4 regions of the Endozoicomonas gorgoniicola genome follow, and region 3 is predicted to be linked to each of the others. Evidence: predicted binding sites of a transcription regulator. Region 3 holds the regulator's gene; each other region holds the start of a gene.
What was found. The regulator sigma-54, encoded in region 3, starts transcription at its own class of promoters, with help from an activator protein. The targets are predictions, from matches to a motif close to TGGCACNNNNNTTGCTNT.
Positions count from the first base shown of each region.

Region 1: glnA (glutamate--ammonia ligase) is a predicted target of sigma-54. The motif match lies at 3,490-3,507, and genes of this name have one in related genera.
Region 2: ygeW (knotted carbamoyltransferase YgeW) is a predicted target of sigma-54. The motif match lies at 1,438-1,455, and genes of this name have one in related genera.
Region 4: glnK (P-II family nitrogen regulator) is a predicted target of sigma-54. The motif match lies at 2,132-2,149, and genes of this name have one in related genera.

Region 1 covers NZ_JAPFCC010000001.1:5,554,899-5,560,908, reverse strand. Annotated here, with positions in the region: gene NX722_RS25035 (hypothetical protein) at 1-680, opposite strand, end outside; gene NX722_RS25030 (dihydrofolate reductase) at 912-1,421, opposite strand; gene thiI (tRNA uracil 4-sulfurtransferase ThiI) at 1,551-3,011, opposite strand; gene glnA (glutamate--ammonia ligase) at 3,678-5,081, shown strand; gene NX722_RS25015 (DUF4124 domain-containing protein) at 5,248-5,778, shown strand; gene glnL (nitrogen regulation protein NR(II)) at 5,996-6,010, shown strand, end outside.
Region 2 covers NZ_JAPFCC010000001.1:119,885-125,894, reverse strand. Annotated here, with positions in the region: gene NX722_RS00540 (uracil-xanthine permease family protein) at 1-992, opposite strand, end outside; gene ygeW (knotted carbamoyltransferase YgeW) at 1,602-2,792, shown strand; gene dpaL (diaminopropionate ammonia-lyase) at 2,949-4,142, shown strand; gene NX722_RS00525 (YgeY family selenium metabolism-linked hydrolase) at 4,185-5,408, shown strand; gene NX722_RS00520 (hypothetical protein) at 5,475-5,708, opposite strand; gene hydA (dihydropyrimidinase) at 5,886-6,010, shown strand, end outside.
Region 3 covers NZ_JAPFCC010000001.1:5,991,545-5,997,554, reverse strand. Annotated here, with positions in the region: gene lptA (lipopolysaccharide transport periplasmic protein LptA) at 1-185, shown strand, start outside; gene lptB (LPS export ABC transporter ATP-binding protein) at 190-915, shown strand; gene NX722_RS26955 (RNA polymerase factor sigma-54) at 1,234-2,715, shown strand; gene hpf (ribosome hibernation-promoting factor, HPF/YfiA family) at 2,935-3,240, shown strand; gene ptsN (PTS IIA-like nitrogen regulatory protein PtsN) at 3,340-3,792, shown strand; gene rapZ (RNase adapter RapZ) at 3,960-4,817, shown strand; gene NX722_RS26935 (HPr family phosphocarrier protein) at 4,817-5,086, shown strand; gene mgtE (magnesium transporter) at 5,125-6,010, shown strand, end outside.
Region 4 covers NZ_JAPFCC010000001.1:5,618,961-5,624,970, reverse strand. Annotated here, with positions in the region: gene NX722_RS25360 (Tn7 transposase TnsA N-terminal domain-containing protein) at 1-117, opposite strand, end outside; gene NX722_RS25355 (ammonium transporter) at 269-1,519, opposite strand; gene glnK (P-II family nitrogen regulator) at 1,656-1,994, opposite strand; gene NX722_RS25345 (accessory factor UbiK family protein) at 2,435-2,695, shown strand; gene NX722_RS25340 (YifB family Mg chelatase-like AAA ATPase) at 2,799-4,319, shown strand; gene NX722_RS25335 (DUF748 domain-containing protein) at 4,419-6,010, shown strand, end outside.

The DNA of each region.
Region 1 (6,010 bases), 440 kb from region 3:
GCTCTTTCCGGATCAGGCTGACCACTGAAATGCCAGCGGATGCGGTTTTTGACTTCCAGAATACGTTCGAAAGTAATATCCCGATCTTCTCGCAAACCCTGAGAAAGTGCGATTTCAGCCACCAGGTCTTCAGCCGCATCCCGGTCATCGGTGTAATATTGAACCACCGTATCGACAAAATGAGGAAGTAACGCTCTTTCCAGAAACCCGGTTGGCAGCCTCCGGTCTTCAGAAAGAAAGCGATAAGCCAGTTCAGTGGTCGAAAGCTCGACATCCGCCTTTATTGAATCCAGTAGATTTTTACGGACAAGTTTCGAGCCCTCTGCAAGCACCGCAAACTGCTGATCATCAATAGTCTTGCTCTTAACCTCCCCAATGCCATGGAGGTGCATGACGCAGGCTATTTCATAATCCTTGATACTGCGGTGGAACGCATCGGGAATGCGACTTCGTGCCTCCATACAAAATGAGTCATAAAGACTTAACACTCGCTCTGCAGAAGGCTTTCCGAAAAGAAAACGCTTAACCCCATGAGAAAAGGAAGAAAAGGCGGAGACCAGATGTCCCCTCCAGGTCTGATATTCAGAAACCACAAGCTCCCTGCTATTCGGGTTTGACAGCGGGGGCAGTTCCGGATTTGGTTTGGCTCCTGAAAGGTTATCAGCCCTGAGTCTGTGCATACCTCTGAATCCCTGAGATATTTAAATTCGATAAGAACTCTTGTTTTTACTATTTTCGGTATTCAATCGTTCTTTTAAATCACAAATAGAAATTAAAAAATTTCTATGCAGCGACTTTTAAAATATAGATGACGGGGGATTCAGGTCAGATTTGCAGTCAGCACGAGTGAATACTGTCCCTTTCACAGCAAAAGCGACAGAAACAGTATGCACTCAGGCAGATCATTCTTTTTATTGCGTTTTACGATCCAGCACCAGATAGCTGAAGGTCAGGGGTTCTTCATCTTCAGACTGCATATCCTGTCTGGCGGTTTCAAGCCAGTCGCTTTCGTTAATGTCCGGAAAGAAAGCATCGCCTTCAAAGCTCTGGTAAACCTTTGTCAGATAAAGCCGGTCAGCTTTACCCAGAGCCTGCTGATAGATCTGCGCACCACCAATGACCATCACCTCGTCATTGCCATTGATCAGGGCAATGTCTTCTGCCAGTGCCAGCGCCTCATCGAGACTGTGAACCACTTTTACCCCCTCATGGTGCCAGTCAGCATCCCGGGTGATGACGATATTGGTGCGCCCGGGCAGGGGCTTGCGCAGGGAGTCAAAAGTCTTACGCCCCATGATAATCGGCTTACCCATGGTCACTGCTTTGAAATAACGCAGGTCACCAGGCAGATACCAGGGCATTTTGTTGTTAATGCCAATTGCGTTATTTTCCGCAACCGCAGCAATCATCGCTATTTTCATTACTTGCACAACCTTGTTCTAAAACTCAGATCAATTAACTGCCATTGTGTTGCTGAAACCTGAGTGATTCAAGGGTATCAGACTGCGGACTGCGGACTGCGGACTGCGGACTGCGGACTGCGATAAAAGCTACTTTTTATCCGGATTAAACACACACACATTATCATGACCTTCTTCACGAAGGTGCATGGCGTGCAGCTGGCTCATAACGCCTTTTTCACAGTACAACAGGTAGTGCTTTTCCCGATCCAGTTCAGCAAATTTTGTGCGCAACTGGTAGAAAGGTACATGTATCACTTCACGACCTGACATGGAGAACGGCTTGATCTCTTCTTCATCCGGATGGCGAATATCAATAATGATCTCGCCCTGATCCACATGATCAACCACTTCCACTTCTTCACGGGTTAAGTCATCAGCAATAATGTCGCTGACCGAAACAATGCGATGCTCTGCAACGGCTTTATCCAGCTGAGCAAAGTCAAAGCGTTCTTCTTCCGCTGCAATTTTCTCAGGTTTGGCTTTCGTCGTTGGATTTTTAGAGATAACCGCACAGTACTCAGGAATATTTTTAACAAACTCCTCAGTGCCAATTCGAGCAGAGATATCAATAATATCCTGCTTATCCATCGCCACCAGCGGACGCAACACCAGATGATCCGTCGCAGCATCAATCACCGCCAGATTGGTCAGCGTCTGGCTGGATACCTGAGCCACTGCCTCACCGGTCACCAGAGCTTCCACGTGCATTTCTTTAGCCACCGAAGTAGCCGCCCGCAGCATCATACGCTTGAGAATCACCCCCATCTGGGAGTTATCCACATTCTTCAGGATTTCCTCAACAACCCCTTCAAACGGGACAGTGACAAACCGAACGTTATGGGATGAACCAAAACGGCTCCACAGATAATAAGCCACTTCTTTAACCGCCAGCTCATGGGCATGGCCACCGAGGTTAAAGAAGCAGAAGTGCGTACGAATACCCCGCTTCATAGTCAGGAAGCTGGAAACCGTTGAGTCGAAACCACCGGAAATCAGGGATAAAACAGGCTCCATAGAACCCAGTGGGTAGCCACCAAGGCCTTCACCACGGGCTGTCTCCAGAAAATAACGGTCGCGTTTAATTTCAATTTTTACCGTAACATCAGGGTTCTTGAGCTTAACGCCTGCCGCTTCAGTGTGGACATTCAGACCACCGCCCACCTGTTTTTCTACATCAATAGACTGAAAATCATGGGTTCCCTGTCTGGCGCAGGTAACACGGAAGGTTTTGCCTGCCAGACGCTCACGAAAAGCAGGCAGTGCTTTTTCAAGAATGTCGTCAATGGTTGTCAGGGGGTATTCTGTCACCTGCATCCAGTAGGCGATACCGGGGATATGACTCAGCTGATCCCCGACTTCCGCCTGTAAAACAGGATCATCAGAAGAGGTCGTGACTTCGATAAAGTCCCAGGTACCACGAACATCTACACCCTCATCGGAACGCTTGAGAATGGTACGAATATTCTTTCGCAGCACTTTAATAAAGCGTTTGCGAACCGGAGTACTTTTAATCGTAATTTCCGGAAACAGCTTGATAATGAACTTCATGGTTCGGGCTACCGTGATCATGCCGCAGGCACACTAAAAACGATGAGAAGTAAAGCTTACTGAAACCTGACAGCAAAATATTGAGGAAAAGTGGCGGAATTATACAGAAACACACCGTTGTGACATATCCCTCAAGCCCGACGGATAACCGCCCCTGACACCTGCACCAGGGCATGTAAATACCAACAGGCGTTAGTAGTCCGCGCAATTTCACGATACACTGAATGCCGCCTGTTTTTGGGAGCAGCAAAATCAGGCAGTACAGGCTTTTTATGCAGCTATTTATGCACTAAGAGTTATGCACCAAGAGTTATGCACCAAGAGTTATGCGCTAAGAGGATTCGGCAAACCTGTTTTGCATCAATTTAGTGCATAGAAATGGTCTACCATGTTTACTTTTAGTGCAATATTTCAGGATTCAAATACAAAATCCTTTAAACAGCTGCACAAGAGGGCATGAAACAGTATTTTGAAAAGCTGGCACGCTGCTTGCTATTCCAAATGCAGATCAGTCACACCTGTGACCAACCATTGAGCCCGGCGGAAGATCATTCAATCGACTCAACCCAGCTCACGTTAAAGATTGACGTTGAAGGTTGACGTTGAAGATCAGAGCCAAAAGCGATGCTCTCAGTTTTGAGCTAAGTCCTCTGGAGGAAATAATAAATGTCCAAGACCCTGAACCTGATCAAGGATCATGACGTTAAGTGGGTTGACCTGCGCTTCACCGACACCAAGGGTAAGGAACAGCACGTTTCCATGCCAATCAGTGAAATAGATGGCGATTTCTTCGAACTGGGTAAAATGTTCGACGGTTCCTCTATCGCAGGTTGGAAAGGCATCAACGAATCCGACATGATCCTGATGCCAGACGACAGCAGCTCTGTAATCGACCCGTTCACCGACGAAACTACCCTGAACATCCGTTGCGATATCATTGAACCTGCCACCATGCAGGGCTATGAGCGTGACCCTCGCTCCGTTGCCAAGCGCGCAGAAGAGTACCTGAAGTCCACCGGCATCGCGGACACTGCATTCTTCGGTCCGGAACCAGAGTTCTTCGTTTTTGATGACGTTAAGTGGAAAGTTGATATTTCCGGCGCATCCTACGAAATCAACTCTGAAGAAGCTCACTGGTCCAGCAACGCTACCTTTGCTGACGGTAACACCGGCCATCGCCCAAAGGTTAAAGGCGGTTACTTCCCGGTTCCTCCGGTAGACTCCCTGCACGACCTGCGTGCCAAGATGTGTCAGGCGATGGAAGACCAGGGCCTGGAAGTTGAGGTACACCACCACGAAGTAGGTACTGCCGGTCAGTGTGAAATCGGTGTTAAGTTCAACACCATGGTTAAGAAGGCTGACGAGGTTCAGATCCTGAAGTATGCGGTACATAACGTTGCTCACGCTTACGGCAAAACCGCTACCTTTATGCCGAAGCCTCTGGTCGGCGACAACGGCAGTGGCATGCACGTTCACATGTCCCTGAGCAAGGACGGTGACAACCAGTTTGCTGGTGATGGCTATGCGGGTCTGAGCGAAACCGCCCTGTACTACATTGGTGGTGTCATCAAGCACGCTAAAGCGATCAACGCTTTTGCCAACGCGTCCACCAACTCCTACAAGCGTCTGATTCCCGGCTTTGAAGCGCCGGTCATGCTGGCTTACTCTGCCCGTAACCGTTCTGCGTCTATCCGTATCCCTTACGTGAACAGCCCGAAAGCCCGTCGTGTAGAAGTTCGCTTCCCTGACCCGACTGCTAACCCATACCTGTGCTTCGCAGCACTGCTGATGGCTGGCCTGGACGGCATCAAGAATAAGATCCACCCTGGTGATGCCGCTGATAAGGACCTGTACGACCTGCCAGCTGAAGAAGCCAAGGAAATTCCGGTCGTTGCTGAAAGCTTTGAAGAAGCCCTGGCTGCTCTGGACTCTGACCGTGAATTTTTGACCGCTGGCGGCGTATTCACCGACGACATGATCGACGCTTATATTGAGCTGAAGAAGGAAGAGTGCCTGGCCATCAGCCAGACGACTCACCCTGCAGAGTTTGACCTGTACTACTCTGTTTGATTGCTCGTATCGATAAGGCAGAACACTCTGCCTTATCAAAATGCTTTTCAAACCCTGAAATGGCTAATTGTGGTATTTACCCGATTAGCCATTTTCTTTTCCGACTATTCAATGACCTTTCAGAGCAGTAATCTATTCGTATACCGTTATCCATGGGTAGGCTTCAATGACAATAAAAACTTTGCCACTTTTCTTAATGTTGATAACTGCGTCCTTCAATGCCAGTACACAGATTTATAAGTCCATCGATAAACATGGCAATGCTGTCTTCACCGACAAGCCTTCCACTAACCAACCCAGTGAACCCGTTACGCTAAAACCCACCACCAGCCTGCCTTCCCCACCCAACATACCCTCCAGCCACTCCGCTGCTGAGCCAACAAGGCATGGCAAACCAGGCTACAACGTTTTTTCAATCAGCAATCCGGCTAATGATTCAACGGTTCGGAACAATGGCAGCTTCACGATAAAAGTCAGTCTTCAGCCCAATCTGAACAGAGGACACAGAGTACGCTTTTTTATTGATGGTCAGGCTGTTGCTGGTCCACAAAGAACGCTCAGCCATCAGGTCGAAAATATGAACCGGGGAACCCACCTGATCAGGGCGGAGGTGGTTAATCATTCAGGGAAAGTGATTCAGACCACTGAAAGCACGGTACACGTGCAGCGCACTATCTACAGACCTCCTGCTCCCTGACACAGAGCTTTGACCATTAAATGCACCAAATTAGTGCATTCAGTTTATATCTCTTTATAATCTACGGTTCAGCAAGCGTTACCCTGCATTTGTACCATTACATAGTGCGCTCCGGGCAAACTGGTTCAATTATTGCTGAGTTCAATGATGACTGAACAGTTATCAGGGAATACATCACAATGTGTCGAACAATAACAACATCAGGGATGTTCAGATGATCGAACAATTTGTA
Region 2 (6,010 bases), 5.9 Mb from region 3:
AGGAGTCCGGCAGCAATCAAAATGCCTCCGGAGAACACCACAACATAACGGCTCGCCACACCAGTAATACCCACAACACCAATATTCTGACTGAACGAAGTGGTTGCCATGGAGTTGAACACACCAGCCAGCGCACTGTTTAAACCTTCACAGCGAATGCCGGCACTTAAGCGTTTACTGTCCAGCTCGGTGTCACAATAGTTAGACAGGGCAAGATAGTCACCGACTGACTCCACCATGGATACGGTGTACACAACACATATGGCAATAATGGCACCCGTATGAAACTCAATACCAAAATGAAGTGGGTTGGGAATAGCGACCACAGCGGCCTCGGTCACCGGGCTCAGATCCAGCAGACCGAGGGCAAACCAGAGAAGGTAACCAAAAATCAGGCCAATCAGGATGGAGGCTGAAGAGATAAACCCTTTGAACCACTGGTTAAAAAAGACAACCAGTAAAAACACCACCCCACCAACACCCAGATACATCAGGCTACCATAGTCTTCAGCGCCCTTTCCTCCTGCCAGCCAATCCACCGCTACAGGAAAGATCGTCATACCGATCAGACAGACAACTGTTCCGGTCACCACAGGCGGGAAAAACTTTCGTATACGATGAATATAGAAACTCAGGAAGACCTCAAATAATCCTCCGACAATCGTGGCTCCAACCACCGCCGCGAAACCGTATTGAAACCCGATAGTGATCGACACGCCTACAAAAGCAAAACTGGTACCCTGAATAACAGGAAGCTTTGCCCCCAGCTTAAGCGGAGCAAAACCCAGCCCCTGAATCATACTGCCAATACCGGACATCAGCATCGAAGCATTCACCAGGATCACCGTTTCCTGTATAGAAAACCCCAGAGCCGAGGCAACCACCAGTGGTGCGCCAATGATCCCCGGCAGTGCAGACAGAAGATGCTGAAAACCCAGAATAAAGCTTTTTACAAGAGGAGGGCGATCATCGAGCTTATAGTACAGTTCCATATTACCTCCGTATTACAAAAGCTTATTCATTACGCACTCACCATCATTGAACGCGTAAAAATATGTGCTTATGCAACCGTTTTTATAGTAGCTGCTAATTGATGCAGCACGAGTATTCAACTTATTAGACAGATACTGTTTTTATTAAGGCGATCTCAGTAAACACGATAATCAATGATGGCTTTTTATTATTTGATTCAGGTCATAAATAATCAAGGCTACACCATCAAAGCTTCAGCACGTTATACGTCCATTGTCATTTTTTCATTTTGATTCTGAAAATATTTTTATTATCAAACTGATCGAACAACTTCTTTTAATTAAAATACCATGGGTGATTATTCATCTCAGCAAAAAGCACATCTCAAAAATGAAATATTTAACTTGTTGTTTTATATATCTTTTTTTTAAAAACCAATCATGTAACAACACAACAAGAACACATTGGCACACATCTTGTTATATAGAAAATCAGAGTAACACAGAGTCTATCAGTCTCTCATTACCAGCAAATCAAACTGCAGATGGCTAAATCTCCAGGCTTCAGACTGCTGTTTTTACACCGCAAAAGAACGATTTATTGTTCTACAAACATCAAAGGATCATTCCATGGCAACTTATCAGGATCTTATTGAAGAAATTAAAAATCTTGACTCTGAACTGCACAACAAGGATTTCCTGCTGACGTGGGAACAATCTACCGATGAGCTGAAACAGGTATTAACGGTTGCAGAAGCCCTGCGCGAACTGCGGAATGAGAACATCTCCACCAAAGTATTCGACAGTGGTCTGGGTGTTTCACTGTTCCGTGACAACTCTACCCGTACCCGTTTCTCATTTGCTTCCGCCTGCAACATGCTGGGTCTCGCCGTACAGGACCTGGACGAAGGCAAGTCTCAGATTGCTCACGGCGAAACCGTTCGGGAAACCGCCAACATGATCTCTTTCTGTGCAGACGTCATCGGTATTCGTGACGATATGTACCTGGGCTATGGCAACCAGTATATGCGCGAAGTGGGTGAAGCCCTGGATTTTGGTAAAGAAGAAGATGTACTGGCTCAGCGTCCGGGTGTCGTTAACCTGCAGTGCGACGTTGACCATCCTACCCAGAGCATGTCTGACCTCGCCTGGCTGAAAGAACACTTTGGCTCTCTGGAAAACCTCAAGGGTAAGAAAATCGCCATGACCTGGGCTTATTCCCCAAGCTACGGCAAGCCTCTGTCTGTACCTCAGGGCATTATCGGCCTGATGACCCGTTTCGGCATGGACGTCACACTGGCTCACCCTGAAGGCTATGAACTGATTCCGGAAGTGGTTGAAACCGCCGCCAAACAGGCGGAAGAAAGTGGCGGCAGCTTCAAACAGGTCGCCTCCATGGAAGAAGCCTTTGAAGGCGCTGACATCGTTTATCCAAAATCCTGGGCGCCTTATCACGTAATGGGCAAGCGCACTGAGCTGCTGAAAGCCAATGACCAAGAAGGCCTGAAGGCTCTGGAAAAAGAGTGTCTTGAACAGAATGCCCAGCATAAAGACTGGCACTGCACCGAAGAGATGATGAAGCGCACCAAAGATGGTGAAGCCCTGTACATGCACTGTCTGCCTGCTGACATCACCGGCGTATCCTGCGAAGAAGGAGAAGTGACTGAAGGCGTCTTTAACAAGTACCTGGTTGACACTTACAAGGAAGCTGGCTGGAAGCCATTTATCATTGCTTCCATGATCCTCAACCGTAAATTTGGCAACCCTGACGTGGTGCTGGAAAAACTCATGGAAAAAGGCAAGCGTCGTGTAGATGGCTGATCTTTACATGAACGCCTCCAGACGTTGTTTCCAGTGTCTGGGGGAAACTTAGGAAACACTATCGTCTACCCGTCAGCATTCTTTCAGGAGTACAGAGGTCAGGATTAAAAAGTTCAAGATTAAAAAGTTCAGGATTAAAAAGCTCAGGAGTAAAAAGTGTCAACATTTTCATTGTCACTGCAACAAAAAGACAACCCGTTTTTTACAGGACGATCGTCTTCTTTGTTCAGCACAGAGATCGCCAGAACCGTTCTCGAATTTCATCAACAGATCGATGCTTACAAGCCCACCCCGCTGGTCTCCCTTGACCGTCTGGCAAACGAGCTGGGCATAGGCAAAATTCTCGTCAAGGACGAGTCCTACCGATTTGACCTGAATGCTTTCAAAGTGCTTGGCGGTTCCTATGCCATTGCCCAGTGTGTCTGCCAGAAGCTGGGTATCTCTCTGGACGAATTCAGTTTCGACAGCTTAAAAGACCAGGAACCCATCACCTTTGCAACCGCTACCGATGGCAACCATGGTCGTGGTATTGCCTGGGCTGCGCAGCAGCTGGGACAGAAAGCTGTCGTTTATATGCCAAAGGGCGCAGCAAAGGAGCGTGTCGATAATATCCTCAGGCTGGGAGCCGAATGCATTGTCACCGACCTGAACTATGACGACGCTGTACGTCTGGCCTGCAAAAATGCCGACGAAAATGGCTGGCTGATGGTTCAGGACACAGCCTGGGAAGGCTACACCGAAATCCCGACCTGGATTATGCAGGGTTATATGACCATGGCATCGGAAGCCTGCGACCAGCTGAAAGCTATGGGTATTCCCCAGCCAACTCATACTGTTCTTCAGGCAGGCGTTGGTGCGCTGGCCGGTGGCGCAATGGGCTATCTCGCCAATCGTTACGGTGCCGACACCTTTACCGGCATTGTGGCAGAACCCGATAAAGCTGACTGCATTTACCAGTCTGGCTGCACCCCTGACGGTGCTGCCGTCAATGTGACCGGAGACCTGGCCACGATTATGGCTGGACTTGCCTGTGGTGAACCCAACCCACTGGGCTGGGAAATTCTCAAAAACTGCAGCCGCCATTTCCTGTCCGTAGAAGACAAGGTTGCTGCACTGGGTATGCGTATCCTGGGTAACCCATTGCAGGGAGATGACGTGGTTATATCCGGAGAGTCCGGCGCCATTGGTATCGGCCTGCTTTATGCCATTGCAAAACATCCGGATGCCGGGCGCATCATGGAATCGTTAAAGCTCGATAAAAATTCTGTCGTATTGCTGTTCAACACGGAAGGCGACACCGATCAGGTGAATTACCGGAATGTGGTCTGGGAAGGCAAATACGCTGTTTAAACACCGCTGAATCTATCAATAGAACGATTAAGGAATACAACAATGACAACCGATCTGAAGCTCCCTTTTGCTGACGTTCTGAAAAAGGCTGAAGAGTACAAGCCTGAAATGACCCGCTTCCTGCGGGATATGATTGCCATTCCCAGCGAGTCCTGTGACGAAGAAAAAGTCGTACTGCGCATCAAGGAAGAGATGGAAAAAGTGGGTTTCGACAAAGTTGAAATTGACCCACAGGGCAACGTTCTCGGTACCATTGGCCATGGTAAGCATGTGATTGCCATGGATGCTCACATTGATACCGTTGGTGTGGGCAATATGGACAACTGGACCTTTGACCCTTACAAAGGCTATGAAGACGAAGAGACCATTGGTGGTCGTGGCGCATCCGATCAGGAAGGCGGCATGGCGTCCATGGTGTATGCGGGCAAAATCATAAAGGATCTGGGTCTGGAAGACGATTACACTCTGGTCGTCACCGGTACCGTTCAGGAAGAAGACTGTGACGGTCTGTGCTGGCAGTACATTATCAATGAGTCCGGCCTGAAGCCAGAGTTTGTGGTGAGTACCGAGCCTACCGACTGCAATATCTACCGTGGTCAGCGCGGCCGTATGGAAATCCGTGTGGAAGTCAGCGGCATAAGTTGCCACGGTTCAGCGCCTGAGCGTGGTGATAATGCCATTTTCAAGATGGGCCCAATCCTGAATGAAATCAAGGAGCTTTCAACCCGTCTGGGCGATGATGAGTTCCTGGGCAAAGGTACCCTGACGGTTTCTGAAATCTTCTTCTCCTCCCCAAGCCGTTGTGCAGTAGCTGATGGCTGTGCTATCTCCATTGACCGTCGTCTGACCTGGGGTGAAACCTGGGAAGGCGCGCTGGAAGAAATTCGCGCTCTGCCTGCGGTTAAGGAAGCCAAAGCTGAAGTCAGTATGTACAACTATGACCGTCCAGCCTATACCGGTCTGGTGTATGAAACCGAATGCTATTTCCCTGCCTGGGTGATCGACGAAGATCATCTGGTGACAAAAACGACTGAAGCCTGCTATGAGCTGTTGTTTGATGAGAAGCCACTGGTTGATAAATGGACTTTCTCAACCAACGGCGTGTCCATCATGGGTCGTTACAACATTCCGGTGATTGGTTTTGGTCCGGGTAAAGAGCCTGAAGCTCATGCGCCTAATGAGAAAACCTGGAAAGACCATCTGGTGAAATGTGCGGCGATGTACGCTGTGATTCCGGGCATGTACCTGCATAACCTGAAGAAGTAATCCGTTAAACCCAGAGTTCACCCGCTGCCGGGAGCAGTCGGGTAGAACGAGTTGTCAGGTGGCGTGTTACTTGCTGGCGAGATTGTTAACGATCTGGATCAGGAGTTCTTCGATTGTGTTGAAGCGTTTGTTGTTCTCCCTTTTTTGATCCTGAAGCTCCCTTTTTTGATCTTGAATCTCTTTTTTCAGATCAAATTGCTCCTTCAGAATCAGTGCAACAGTGCCTTCAATTCCAGTGAGAACCTGATCCCAGTGAACACGGTTTTCTTCCAGCGCCAAGACTCTAGCCTCAAGGCTCATAATGCGTACCTTTCTTATTCGTTGTAGGGAGTTTGAGCATAGCAGAGAATAAAGAAAAGACACTTAACAACTCGTAAACCACACAGCAACCGGAACTCCTCAGGAGTTCTGGTTGCCTTACCCGTAACCATCACTCACCAGTGGTTACCGGTAAGGTAACCAGACAGGGTAGAGATCATGTCCGTTCTTATAAAAAATGCCACACTGGTTAACGCCGATGCCAGTGAACAGGCCGATATCTTCATTCAAAACGGCATTATTGAACGGATTGCACCCGTTATCTCTCGTGCGGAAGCTGAACA
Region 3 (6,010 bases):
ATGAGAAAATCCATCTGATCCGTCAGGCTCAGCTCATACAGAAAGGTGACTCGTTCAAGGGTGAGCGCATCGACTACGACCTGAAGCAACAGAAAGTCAACGCCAAAGGTCTGGAAAACAGAAAAGGCGAAGGACGAGTACAGATGGTCATTCAGCCCAGAACCGAGCAACAGGAAAAGAATTAACCTGATGGTTACGCTAAAGGCAGAACACCTCAGTAAAAGCTACAAAGGCAGAAAGGTCGTAAAAGACGTCTCTCTGGTCGTCAACAGCGGCCAGATTGTGGGTCTGCTGGGACCTAACGGGGCAGGTAAAACCACCTGTTTTTACATGATTGTTGGTCTGGTAAAAGCCGATGGTGGTAAAGTCAGCATTAACGACAAAGACCTGACCCATTTGCCCATGCATGGGCGGGCAAGAGCCGGTGTTGGCTACCTGCCACAGGAAGCCTCAATATTCCGCAAGCTGTCGGTAACAGACAATATTCTTGCCATCCTGCAAACTCGCAAAGACCTCAATAAACAGCAACAACTCGACAAGATGGAATCGCTGCTGGATGAGTTCAACATAGGTCATATCCGCGACAGCGCCGGTATGAGCCTGTCAGGCGGTGAACGCCGGCGGGTGGAAATAGCCAGGGCGCTGGCCACTGACCCTGATTTTGTCCTGCTCGACGAGCCATTTGCCGGTGTTGACCCGATCTCGGTCGGGGACATCAAGGCGATTGTCAGGCAACTGCAGAGCCGTGGCATTGGCGTACTGATCACCGATCATAATGTTCGTGAAACACTGGATATCTGTGAAAAGGCTTATATTGTCAGCGAAGGCGGCATCATTGCCGAAGGTGACAGCCAGACCGTTTTGAGCAACCAGAAGGTTCGTGACGTTTACCTGGGCCATCAGTTCAGTTTGTAGCCAGTCACATTCCGGGAAGAGCTTCCCTCTTCCCGCACCGGCTTCATGCCAGTTTTGCTTTTCACTATTAATATTCTGTGCTTATAATCCGGTGACACGGAATGCATCTCAAGACGACGATGTGCAAACGGAAATGTGCAAACGAAAATGTGCAAACGAAAATGTGCAGAGACGAACCGGTGGAACTTATCCTCTGATCAGCCATTCCACTCAGTGCGAAGGAACGCACAGCGTATAAAGTAAACAGCCATAAGCAGAAATGCAGCTTTCGTCGCCTGGAATACTGCATTTTCACAGCAAAAGGTACACGGTTGCCCTATGAAGCCCTCTCTACAGCTTAAAATGGGTCAGCAGTTGACGATGACACCTCAACTGCAACAAGCCATTCGCCTGTTACAGCTTTCGACACTGGATCTGCAACAGGAAATCCAGGAGGCGCTGGAATCCAACCCGATGCTGGAAAGCGAAGAGGCCATTCAGGATCAGGAGAGCCGCGACCGGGAAGCCAGTAACGCCGCTGAAGGTGAGCAACTGGTTGATCTCAATGCCCAGGAGCCACCGGCTTCCTCAGAGTCTCAGGAACCCGAATGGTCAGAAAGCATTCCAAAGGACCTGCCCGTCGATTCCGGATGGGAGGAGATTTACTCCAGCATGCCATCAGGCAGTAACGATGAGTTTGACCCCCTGAGTCGCTCCCGAACCACGGAGTCCCTGCAGGAACACCTGCAATGGCAACTGAACCTGACCCCCACCACCGATACCGACAGGGTGCTGGGTGAAGCGATCATCGAAGCCACTAACCCTGATGGTTATCTGACAACGCCACTGGACGATATCCACCAGAGCCTTGCCCTGGATCCGGCGTTTGAAGAACTCGATCTTGATGAGCTGAAAGTCATGCAATGCCGTATTCAGCAGTTTGACCCGGTTGGCTGTGGCAGTGAAAACCTGAAAGAGTGCCTGTCCGTACAACTGGCTCAGCTGTCGTCACAAACACCCTTTATTCACGAAGCCCAAAAGCTGATTGATCACCATCTGGAAGCCCTGGGCAGCCGCGATTACAGCCAGATTATGCGCCGCACCCGGATGAAAGAGCATCAGCTCAAAGAAGCTCTGGGGCTGATACAGAGCCTGAACCCCAAGCCAGGCTCTGGAGTGGATCAAAGCGAACCGGAGTACATCACACCGGATATTTCCGTTCGAAAAATCAAAGAGCGCTGGGTGGTCGAACTGAATTCTGAGTCACTGCCTCGTCTGCGTATCAACAACAGCTATGCGTCAATGGTTCAGCGAGCCAACAGCAGCCGGGACAACCAGTTTATGAAAAACCAGCTGCAGGAAGCCCGCTGGTTTTTGAAAAACCTGCAAAGCCGTAATGAAACATTACTCAAAGTCGCTACCAAGATCGTTAACTTCCAGCAGGGCTTTCTGGAACAGGGCGACGAAGGTATGAAACCGCTGGTGCTTGCGGATATCGCTGAAGCTGTGGATATGCATGAATCAACTATTTCCCGGGTCACAACCCAGAAGTACATGCATACGCCCAGGGGTGTCTATGAGCTGAAGTATTTCTTTTCCAGCCATGTCAGCACAGACAGCGGTGGAGAGTGTTCGTCCACAGCTATTCGCGCACTGATCAAAAAGCTGGTTCAGGATGAAAATCCGAAAAAACCGCTCAGTGACAACAAAATTGCCGGTTTACTGGGAGAGCAGGGTATAAAAGTAGCCCGACGAACCATCGCCAAGTATCGGGAGTCGATGCATATACCCCCTTCCAATGAACGCAAGCGCCTGGTGTAAGTCATGTAGAGTGCTTAACGATAAGTACCCGAACAATGAAACTTATTAGCAGGAATTTTAGCAGGAATTTTTCGGACAGAACCTTAAGGTAAAAATCCTGTATTTTTTTGCTTCAGGACAGCACCAATGTTATTAACGGTGATAAAATCTAAACAGACCAGTTCGAAAATCCCGGGAACTGGCTACTGTCTCCAAACGGGATCAGCAGGAGAGCGTTACATGCAAGTCAACATCAGTGGACATCATGTAGAGGTGACTCAAGCTCTGAAAGACTATGTCACTAAAAAACTCGACCGACTGGCAGCTCACTTCGATAACATCACTAATGTACAAGTCACCTTGAGCGTAGAGAAACTACTGCACAAGGCAGAAGCGATTCTGCACATACGTGGAGCTGACATCAATGCGACCGCTGAATCCGATGACATGTACGCGGCTATTGACGATTTGTCAGATAAAATCGACCGACAGCTGGTAAAACACAAGGAAAAGACGCTCGATCGCATGCAGGGAGCCCGAGGCTGAATCCACAACCGACTGAAGGCCCCTGGCTTTCAGTCGACTCCCATTCAGTCATCGGCTTCTTATTTTGCACTCGCACCCTGTGAGTCTTCCAATCGTTGTATGATTATTAAAAACATCTTAACCCCCGAACGCACCCTCCATGGTGTGCAAGGGGTCAGCAAAAAGAAAATCCTGGAAACAATTGCGGAACAGATCAGTGAACATGTTCCCGCCATCAACGCCAAGGATCTGTTCAACAACCTCATCAACAGAGAACGACTGGGTACCACCGGACTGGGCAACGGCATTGCACTGCCTCACTGCCGCTCCAAAGCCTGCCCGGAGCCAACCGGGCTGTTCATTCGTCTGTCAGAACCCGTCGATTTTGACGCGGTGGACCGGGAGCCTGTTGACCTGATTTTCGCGTTGATCGTCCCTGAAGAAAGCACTCAGGAACACCTTGATATCCTGAAAGCCCTGGCCCAGCGCTTTACCGATGATTACCTTCTCGGTCAGATCCGGTCAGCTAACTCTTCGGAAAGCCTGTATCAGATACTGACAGCACCGGCCTGACGGCCTGCCCGGTTCAACGGCTGTCCGATTCTCCTCAGAATGAAAAGGCTGAAAGTATTACCTATCCTTGAAATAAAGAAACAGGTTTTAATCTCGTTGAGTTCATCTATCCTTCAACATTAAAACCTGTTATCTGTTATAAAAAGCTCCGCATAAAGGGACCCCCCATGAAACTCGTTATCATCAGCGGCCGCTCAGGTTCAGGAAAAAGTGCAGCACTCCATGCACTTGAGGATCAGGGATACTATTGTGTCGACAACCTGCCAGCCACTATGCTCAACCAGCTACCTGAACAACTTAGCGAAGGCGCCAACGAGCCCCCCAAAATGGCAGTCAGCATTGATGTTCGTAATGTTCCCGGAGCCCTGGAGCATTTCCCAAGACTGCTGAAAAAACTCAGGCAACAGGGAATCGATTGCAAGGTTCTGTTTCTGGACGCTGACAGCAGCTGCCTGATGAAGCGTTACAGCTCAACCCGCCGCAAGCATCCTCTGACGAATGACAAGGTATCGCTGATCGAAGCCATCGACCTGGAAACCAGCCTGCTGGGTCCCGTGGCGGCACAGGCTGATGTTCGCATCGACACATCACCATTGTCCGTGCATGAAATACATGAACAGGTTCGTCACAAGGTCATTGGTGATGGCACCAAAAGCATGACACTGCTGATTCAGTCCTTTGGTTTTAAGCATGGTATGCCGGTGGATGCTGACTATGTATTTGATGTTCGCTGCCTGCCTAACCCATACTGGGATGAATCCATCCGGCAATACACCGGGCGGGACAAGCCGGTTCAGGAGTTCCTTGGAGCAGAACCCATGGTGACGGAGATGTTTGAAGACCTTAAACAGTTCGTGGAAAAATGGTTACCAAGGTTTGAATCCGGCCAGCGCAGCTACATGACCATTGCCATAGGCTGCACCGGCGGACAACACCGTTCGGTCTATATTAGTGAACGGCTGGGTACCTGGTTCAGCGAACGATTTGACCGGGTTCAGGTGCGGCACAGGGAGCTATCCAAATAATGATCCAGACGCAAGCGACCATCATCAACAAACTTGGGTTGCATGCTCGTGCAGCTTCGAAGTTTGTCTCGACCACTTCCAACTTTATCAGTCAGATTAAAGTCGGTGTGAACGGTCGTGAAGTGGATGGAAAAAGCATTATGGCGATCATGATGCTGGCTGCTGGTCAGGGAACCACCCTCGACCTGACATTTGATGGTGAAGATGAGCAGGAAGCAGCCGATGCACTGTGCAATCTGATCAACGATTATTTTGAAGAAGGTGAGTAAACAGCTCCCTCAGTCATAGACAACACCAGGCGTGCAATATGGTCCAGCAACTGCAACTGAGTATCGGAGACAAGGAGCTTAAAAAGCTTAACGAGGCACTGGAACACGGCGTCTCACCGGAACTCAGGCGCATGCTCAACAGCCTTCCGGCGGCTGATGCAGCACACCTGCTGGAATCCTCCCCTCCAAAACTTCGCAGTTTGCTCTGGCGTTTAATCGACCCGGAACAGGAAGGTGATGTACTTCAGGAACTCAGCGACGAAGTCAGGCAGTTCTTTCTGGACCGGATGAACATTACTGAGCTTAAGGCCATCACTGACGGTCAGGATGTAGACGACATTGCAGACCTGCTGCAACAACTGCCCGGCACCATCACCCGCAGGGTTCTCGACTCCATGGACAGCCAGGATCGACAGCGGGTTGAAGCGGTTCTGTCCTACCCGGAAGATACTGCTGGCGGTCTGATGAACACCGACATGATCACCATTCGCCCCAGCAATACGCTCGATGTGGTGCTGCGCTATCTGCGCCGACACGAGAAAATCCCTGAAATGACCGACAGTCTGCTGGTCGTAAACCGGCGGGATGAATACATAGGCTCTTTGCCTCTGGGTATATTGCTGACAACAGACCCTTCTGCCACTGTCTACGAAGTGATGCAATCCGATGCCACTCCTATACCGGCGGATACCGAAGACACGCAGGTCGCTCAGATATTCGAACGACAGGACCTTGTTTCCGCCCCGGTCGTCAGCGACAAAGGCAAGCTGCTGGGTCGTATTACCATTGATGATGTGGTTGACGTTATTCGGGAAGAAGCCGAACACTCCATGATGAGCATGGCGGGTCTGGATGATGACGAGGACACCTTTGCTCCCGTCTTTAAAACAGCAAGGCGCCGCGCTGTCTGGCTGGGCATTAACT
Region 4 (6,010 bases), 370 kb from region 3:
GGGGTAGCAGCTGTGGAACTCAAGAGTTGATTCAATAAGGAGCGTAGTACCGTTTTTAGGGCTGACAAAACGGTGTATATTTTTGACCTTGGACTTCCCGAGCTTTCTGCGGTACATAAAAAAAGACCTCGGTTAAACAACACCTGAAGTATTGTTGCCAAGGTCTTTTTTGTCAAAGTTGTCGTTTTATGTCATCGCTAAAATTTTTATGTCACGATATGGTAGTAGCGACATCCCCGCCCAAACCAGGGTGACTGGATGCTTCAGATTACTGCTTTCCGGTAAACTCCGGATAGGCTTCCATACCGCATTCAGTGATATCTGCGCCTTCATACTCTTCTTCTTCAGTAATGCGCAGGCCGATAACAGCTTTCACCACACCCCAGACAACCAGTGAGGCACCGAAGACCCAGGCAAAGATTGAAGCGATACCCAACAGCTGAGCGCCTAGTGTTGCATCACCATTAGTCAAAGGTACTGCCAGCAGTCCCCAGATTCCCACAATACCGTGTACAGAAATGGCACCGGCCGGGTCGTCCAGGCGCAGTTTGTCGAGGGCAACGATAGCAAACACAACCAGTGAGCCACCTACAGCACCGATCAGCGTAGCAGCCAGGGCTGTTGGCGTCAGAGGTTCGGCAGTAATCGCAACCAGGCCAGCCAGAGCGCCATTCAAAGCCATGGTCAAATCAGCCTTACCAAACAGCAGTCGTGCAACAATCAGGGCAGCAATAACACCGCCCGCCGCGCCGGCATTAGTGTTAACAAAGATCTGGGCGACAGCGTTAGCGTTTTCAACATCAGAAATCTTCAGCTGTGAACCACCGTTAAAGCCAAACCAGCCCAACCACAGGATGAAGGTACCCAGAGTCGCCAGAGGCAGGTTGGCACCCGGCATTGGGTTAATGGAACCGTCTTTGCCGTACTTGCCCTTACGAGCCCCCAGAAGCAGAACGCCTGCCAGCGCAGCAGAAGCACCCGCCAGATGAACAACACCCGAGCCAGCGAAATCCTGGAAACCGGCTTCATTAAGGAAACCTCCGCCCCACTTCCAGAAACCCTGAACGGGATAGATAAAGCCGGTCATGAACACTGCGAACAGCAGGAATGACCAGAGTTTCATTCGTTCAGCCACTGCACCAGAGACAATGGACATAGCGGTCGCCACAAAGACAACCTGGAAGAAGAAATCTGAACGCAATGAATAGTAAGGTGCATCATCGCCACCGGCAGTCACGGCTTCAACCGAATTTTCACCACCAATCAGTGTACCGAGTACTGGCAGAATGCCGCCTTCATTAGCACCGGGATACATAATGGCATAACCACATAACAGGTACATGGTGCAGGCAATGGCAAACAGGGCAATGTTTTTGGTAAGAATTTCTACGGTGTTTTTCGAACGCACCAGGCCTGCTTCCAGCATGGAAAAACCAGCCGCCATCCACATGACCAGTGCGCCCGACATCAGAAAATAAAAGGTATCGAGTGCATACGACACCTGAGCAAGATTTTCCACGAGTCCCCTCCCCGAAGGAATTCACAATATTATTCTTTTGCTGTGAACGTATTTTTCAGGTGAAAAACAACGACCGTTACAGACTGATTCAAAGCTATTGATTAACCGCTATTTATTGGTAGTCTGACGACGCCTGTCAGATAGCGTCTTCACCGGTTTCGCCGGTTCGAATTCGAATCGCCTGCTCCAGCGTCGTTACAAAGATTTTGCCGTCACCGATTTTGCCAGTGTTTGCGGCTTTGGAAATGGCTTCAATCACCTGATCCAGCAGGTCATCGGAAATACCCACTTCAATCTTCACCTTGGGCAGAAAGTCAACGACATATTCAGCTCCACGGTACAGCTCGGTATGACCTTTCTGGCGACCAAAACCTTTTACTTCTGTTACGGTAATACCCTGCACGCCAATTTCTGATAATGCTTCACGAACATCATCCAGCTTGAAGGGCTTTATAATGGCTGATACCAACTTCATGCATCTCTCCCGGGTCTAGTTAGCTCTTGGGTAAAAATAAACAGCTAGCCTGACTAGCTGAAACAGTGAGGAGGGAGCTTAAGTCTACGACTTTCGCCATGGGCGGTTAAGCCCTGCCTCATAAATTTATTCTTGTTAAAGCAGATGTTGTGCCAACTTAAATTCCAGTCAGTGTCATGGCTGTCAGCGCTGTTTTCTGAGCATTCCCGGTCATTGCACTCTTTTCGTGCATCGCCTTTTTACAAGTATCGGGAAAACGCACTAATAAGGTGCAAATACCCTCCTCTCATTTTCTTCAGGGTATTACATAGCACCTGACCAATAAGTCTGAACTATTCGATTTCATATAGCCGGGTACTTATCTTGAATCTTGAAATCACTTTGCTTACAGTCATGACAGCGCCAACCATACCCAACCAATAAGCAGTCAGGACTCCCCCATGATCGACAAGGCAGCCATCATCAATAATATTGCCAGCCGGGCAGGCCAGATACTCAGTACAGAGAAAAGCAAAACCGCTGAAGATATTGAACACAATATAAAAGCCCTGGTCAGCAGTACAATGACCCGGTTTGAGCTGGTGTCCCAGGACGAATTCGATGCCCAGATGGCTGTTTTACGACATACCCGTGAACGTCTGGAGGCACTGGAGAAAAAAGTGGCTGAGCTGGAAACGGCACTGGCAGAAAAGCCCGAATAATCCAAACTCAATAAATCCGCCTGCCCGCAGGTGGATTCACTGCTATTCTTTCTCTCCATTCTGCCCCCCCAAGACTAACAACAAAACAGAGGCAACTCTTTTCGTGTCCAAAATTGCGGTTGTTCACACTCGTGCCAGAACCGGACTGGAAGCTCCGCCTGTTACGGTTGAAGTTCATCTTTCAGCCGGGCTTCCTGCCCTTAACATGGTGGGTCTCCCTGAAACAGCTGTTCGGGAAAGCAAAGACCGGGTACGCAGCGCCTTAATCAACAGTGGCTACGAGTTTCCAACCAGCCGGATCACAGTGAACCTTGCACCAGCCGATTTACCAAAGGAAGGCGGTCGATTTGATTTACCTATCGCCCTTGGGATTCTGGCAGCTTCAGGCCAGTTGCCTCTGGACACTCTGAATGGTTATGAATTTCTGGGAGAACTGGCACTGACCGGCAAATTGCGTCCGGTTACCGGCTCATTACCCGCTGCAATAGCCGCCAGGAAGGCATCTCACCGGCTACTTCTGCCAGGCGACAGCGCACAGATTGCCAGCCTTTGTCGTGAGGCAAAAGTGTTCGGGGCAGAAGACCTTTTGCAGGTCTGCGCGCATCTGACCGGGCAGGCTGTGTTAGAACCTGTCACAGCACAATTCAACAATAATGAGGCAATTGACTACCCGAATTTATCCGACGTAAAAGGACAGCAGCAGGCAAAACGAGCGCTGGCAACTGCGGCTGCCGGTGGTCACCATTTATTGCTGTTTGGCCCGCCGGGAACCGGAAAAACCATGCTGGCCAGCCGTTTGCCCGGACTATTGCCAGAACTGTCTGATGACGAAGCCCTTGAAGTGTCAGCGATACATTCCCTGTCATCACAGCAGCAGTCGGTTATCTGGAAACAGCGCCCTTTCAGGAATCCTCACCATACGTCTTCTGCCGTTTCTCTGGTAGGCGGTGGCTCTCACCCACGTCCCGGTGAAATCTCTTACGCACACCAGGGTGTTCTTTTTCTGGACGAATTGCCTGAATTTCAAAGACTGGCTCTCGAAGTATTGCGCGAACCGCTGGAAACCGGAGAAGTAGTGATTGCCCGCGCCAGAGGGCAGGCAACCTTTCCAGCCGCCTTTCAGCTGGTTGCTGCCATGAACCCCTGCCCCTGTGGCTATCTGGGGGATACCCGGCGAAGCTGCGACTGTTCGCCGGAGCAGGTACGTCGTTATCAGCGGAAAATATCCGGCCCACTGCTAAACCGCATAGACTTGCAAATTGAAGTTGCTTCCCAGAATGCCGCAACGCTGTTCCAGCACAACACGACTGACGAAGAACACTCCACTGAATCCATCAGACAAACCGTGGTTAAAGCCAGAAACCGACAATTCCAGCGACAGGGCAAAACAAACGCCCGTTTATCAGCCCGGGAAATCAACCGCTACTGTGCTTTGGATAAAGCCCAGCAGACCTTTCTGACTAACCTGTGTGACAAGCTTGGGTATTCAGCCAGAGCCGTACATCGCATTCTCAGGGTAGCGCGTACTCTGGCCGATCTGGATGAACAGGCGTCCATTCAGAAGAATCATCTGGCGGAAGCGATCCATTACCGGAAGCTGGATCGGGAACATCCCCAAAAATAATCTTGAGTAGTCCACCCTCCCTGAATACACTGCGCAGCCATGAACACCAAAGCATACCGTGCAAAAAACTGTTGGAAAAAGTATAGGGAAACATAAGTCATGCGTCGTTTTATAAAAGCGGTTATCCTCGGCGTTACCTTTTACGCTCTGTTTGGCTTTGCCATACTACCCGCAACACTACATCTTGCTATTAATCTTTTCTCTCCGCGCATTATTAACCAGCCACTGCATCTGGGTGGCATCCATTTAAACCCTTTTTCTCTGCGGCTAACCCTGCAATCGTTAAAAATTGGCGACCTTCAGGACCCCATACTTGGCTTTTCAGAACTGTCTGTTCAGGCAGGCTGGAACAGCTTGTCAGGTACGCCTCATATAAGAGCGATTGAACTGAATGATCCTGTTGCCAGAATTGTCCTTGATGAGCAGGGAGAGATTAATTTAAGTCATCTGCTCCATTCCAATGACTTATCACCTTCAGCAGAGTCTAAACGTGAACAAAAGTCTCAATCTGAACAAGAGTCAGTCGATTTTTCTCTGACTCTGGATTCGCTGTCAATAAATAATGCCAACATCCATTTTATGGATCAGCTTATTGCCGAACAGTCAGGCCAACCATTCACAGTAGCCCTGGATAGCCTCAACCTTAAACTCCAGAATTTTAACTGGCCGGAAAGCACCAGCACCTATTCCATTGAGGGCAACATTCAGGAACAGGGCAGGTTGGCGTTATCCGGCAATGTACAGCTACCCGCCCGGAAAGTATCGACACAGGTTGATATCAGTCAGTTGGATATCACCAGCCTTCAACCCTACGTCACCAGCTTCTCGTACGTTGGTTTAAACCGGGGTTTTCTGACTCTCTCGGCAAAGCTGGACTGGTTGCCGGAAAGCGGTTTGTCCGCCCTCGCCCAGATCAATCTTGATCAGCTGAAACTGGTCGACCGCCGTGACCAGTCCGATGTTCTCGCATGGAAAAGTCTTGCCCTCCAGCCTATCGAGTACCATCAACATTCAAACAGCCTGACCATCAACCAGATTCAACTGCAACAGCCGAATGTAAAAATCGCCATTGATCAGAGCCTTAACGTCAATCTGGCAAGCCTTTTGAAACAGAGCGGTTTGAAACAGAGCGGTTTGAAACAGGGTGATTTAACCGCAGAGCAGCCCCACCAGGACACTGACTCCCCTATAAGTTTCAGCATCAGACAGTTTGATATTGAAAATGCCTTCATTGATTTTGCTGACCACTCCTTTCAGCCGGGCTTTGCCACACCAATCCGTCGTCTCAATGGTCAGCTCAACGGGCTGGCATTACCCACGGACCAGACAGCAACACTGGTGTTGAAAGGTCAGGTTGATCGATACTCTCCGGTTAATATCAAAGCCAGCCTGATACCTTCAAAACCTCTGGATACAACCAGCATAAGCATGTCGTTTAACGATGTTGAACTAACGACGCTTACCCCCTATTCAGGAAGATTTGCAGGGTACCTTATTGAAAAAGGTCACATGGATCTTGACCTGAATTACCAGGTCACCGACGCTCAGCTGAAAGCCCATAACGCTATGCTGCTGGACAACCTGACCCTGGGGGAACCAGTGGACAGTCAGGAAGCGATTGAACTTCCCCTTAAGCTCGCCATTGCCCTTTTGAAAGACCGGAACGGACACATTGATATTCAACTGCCTGT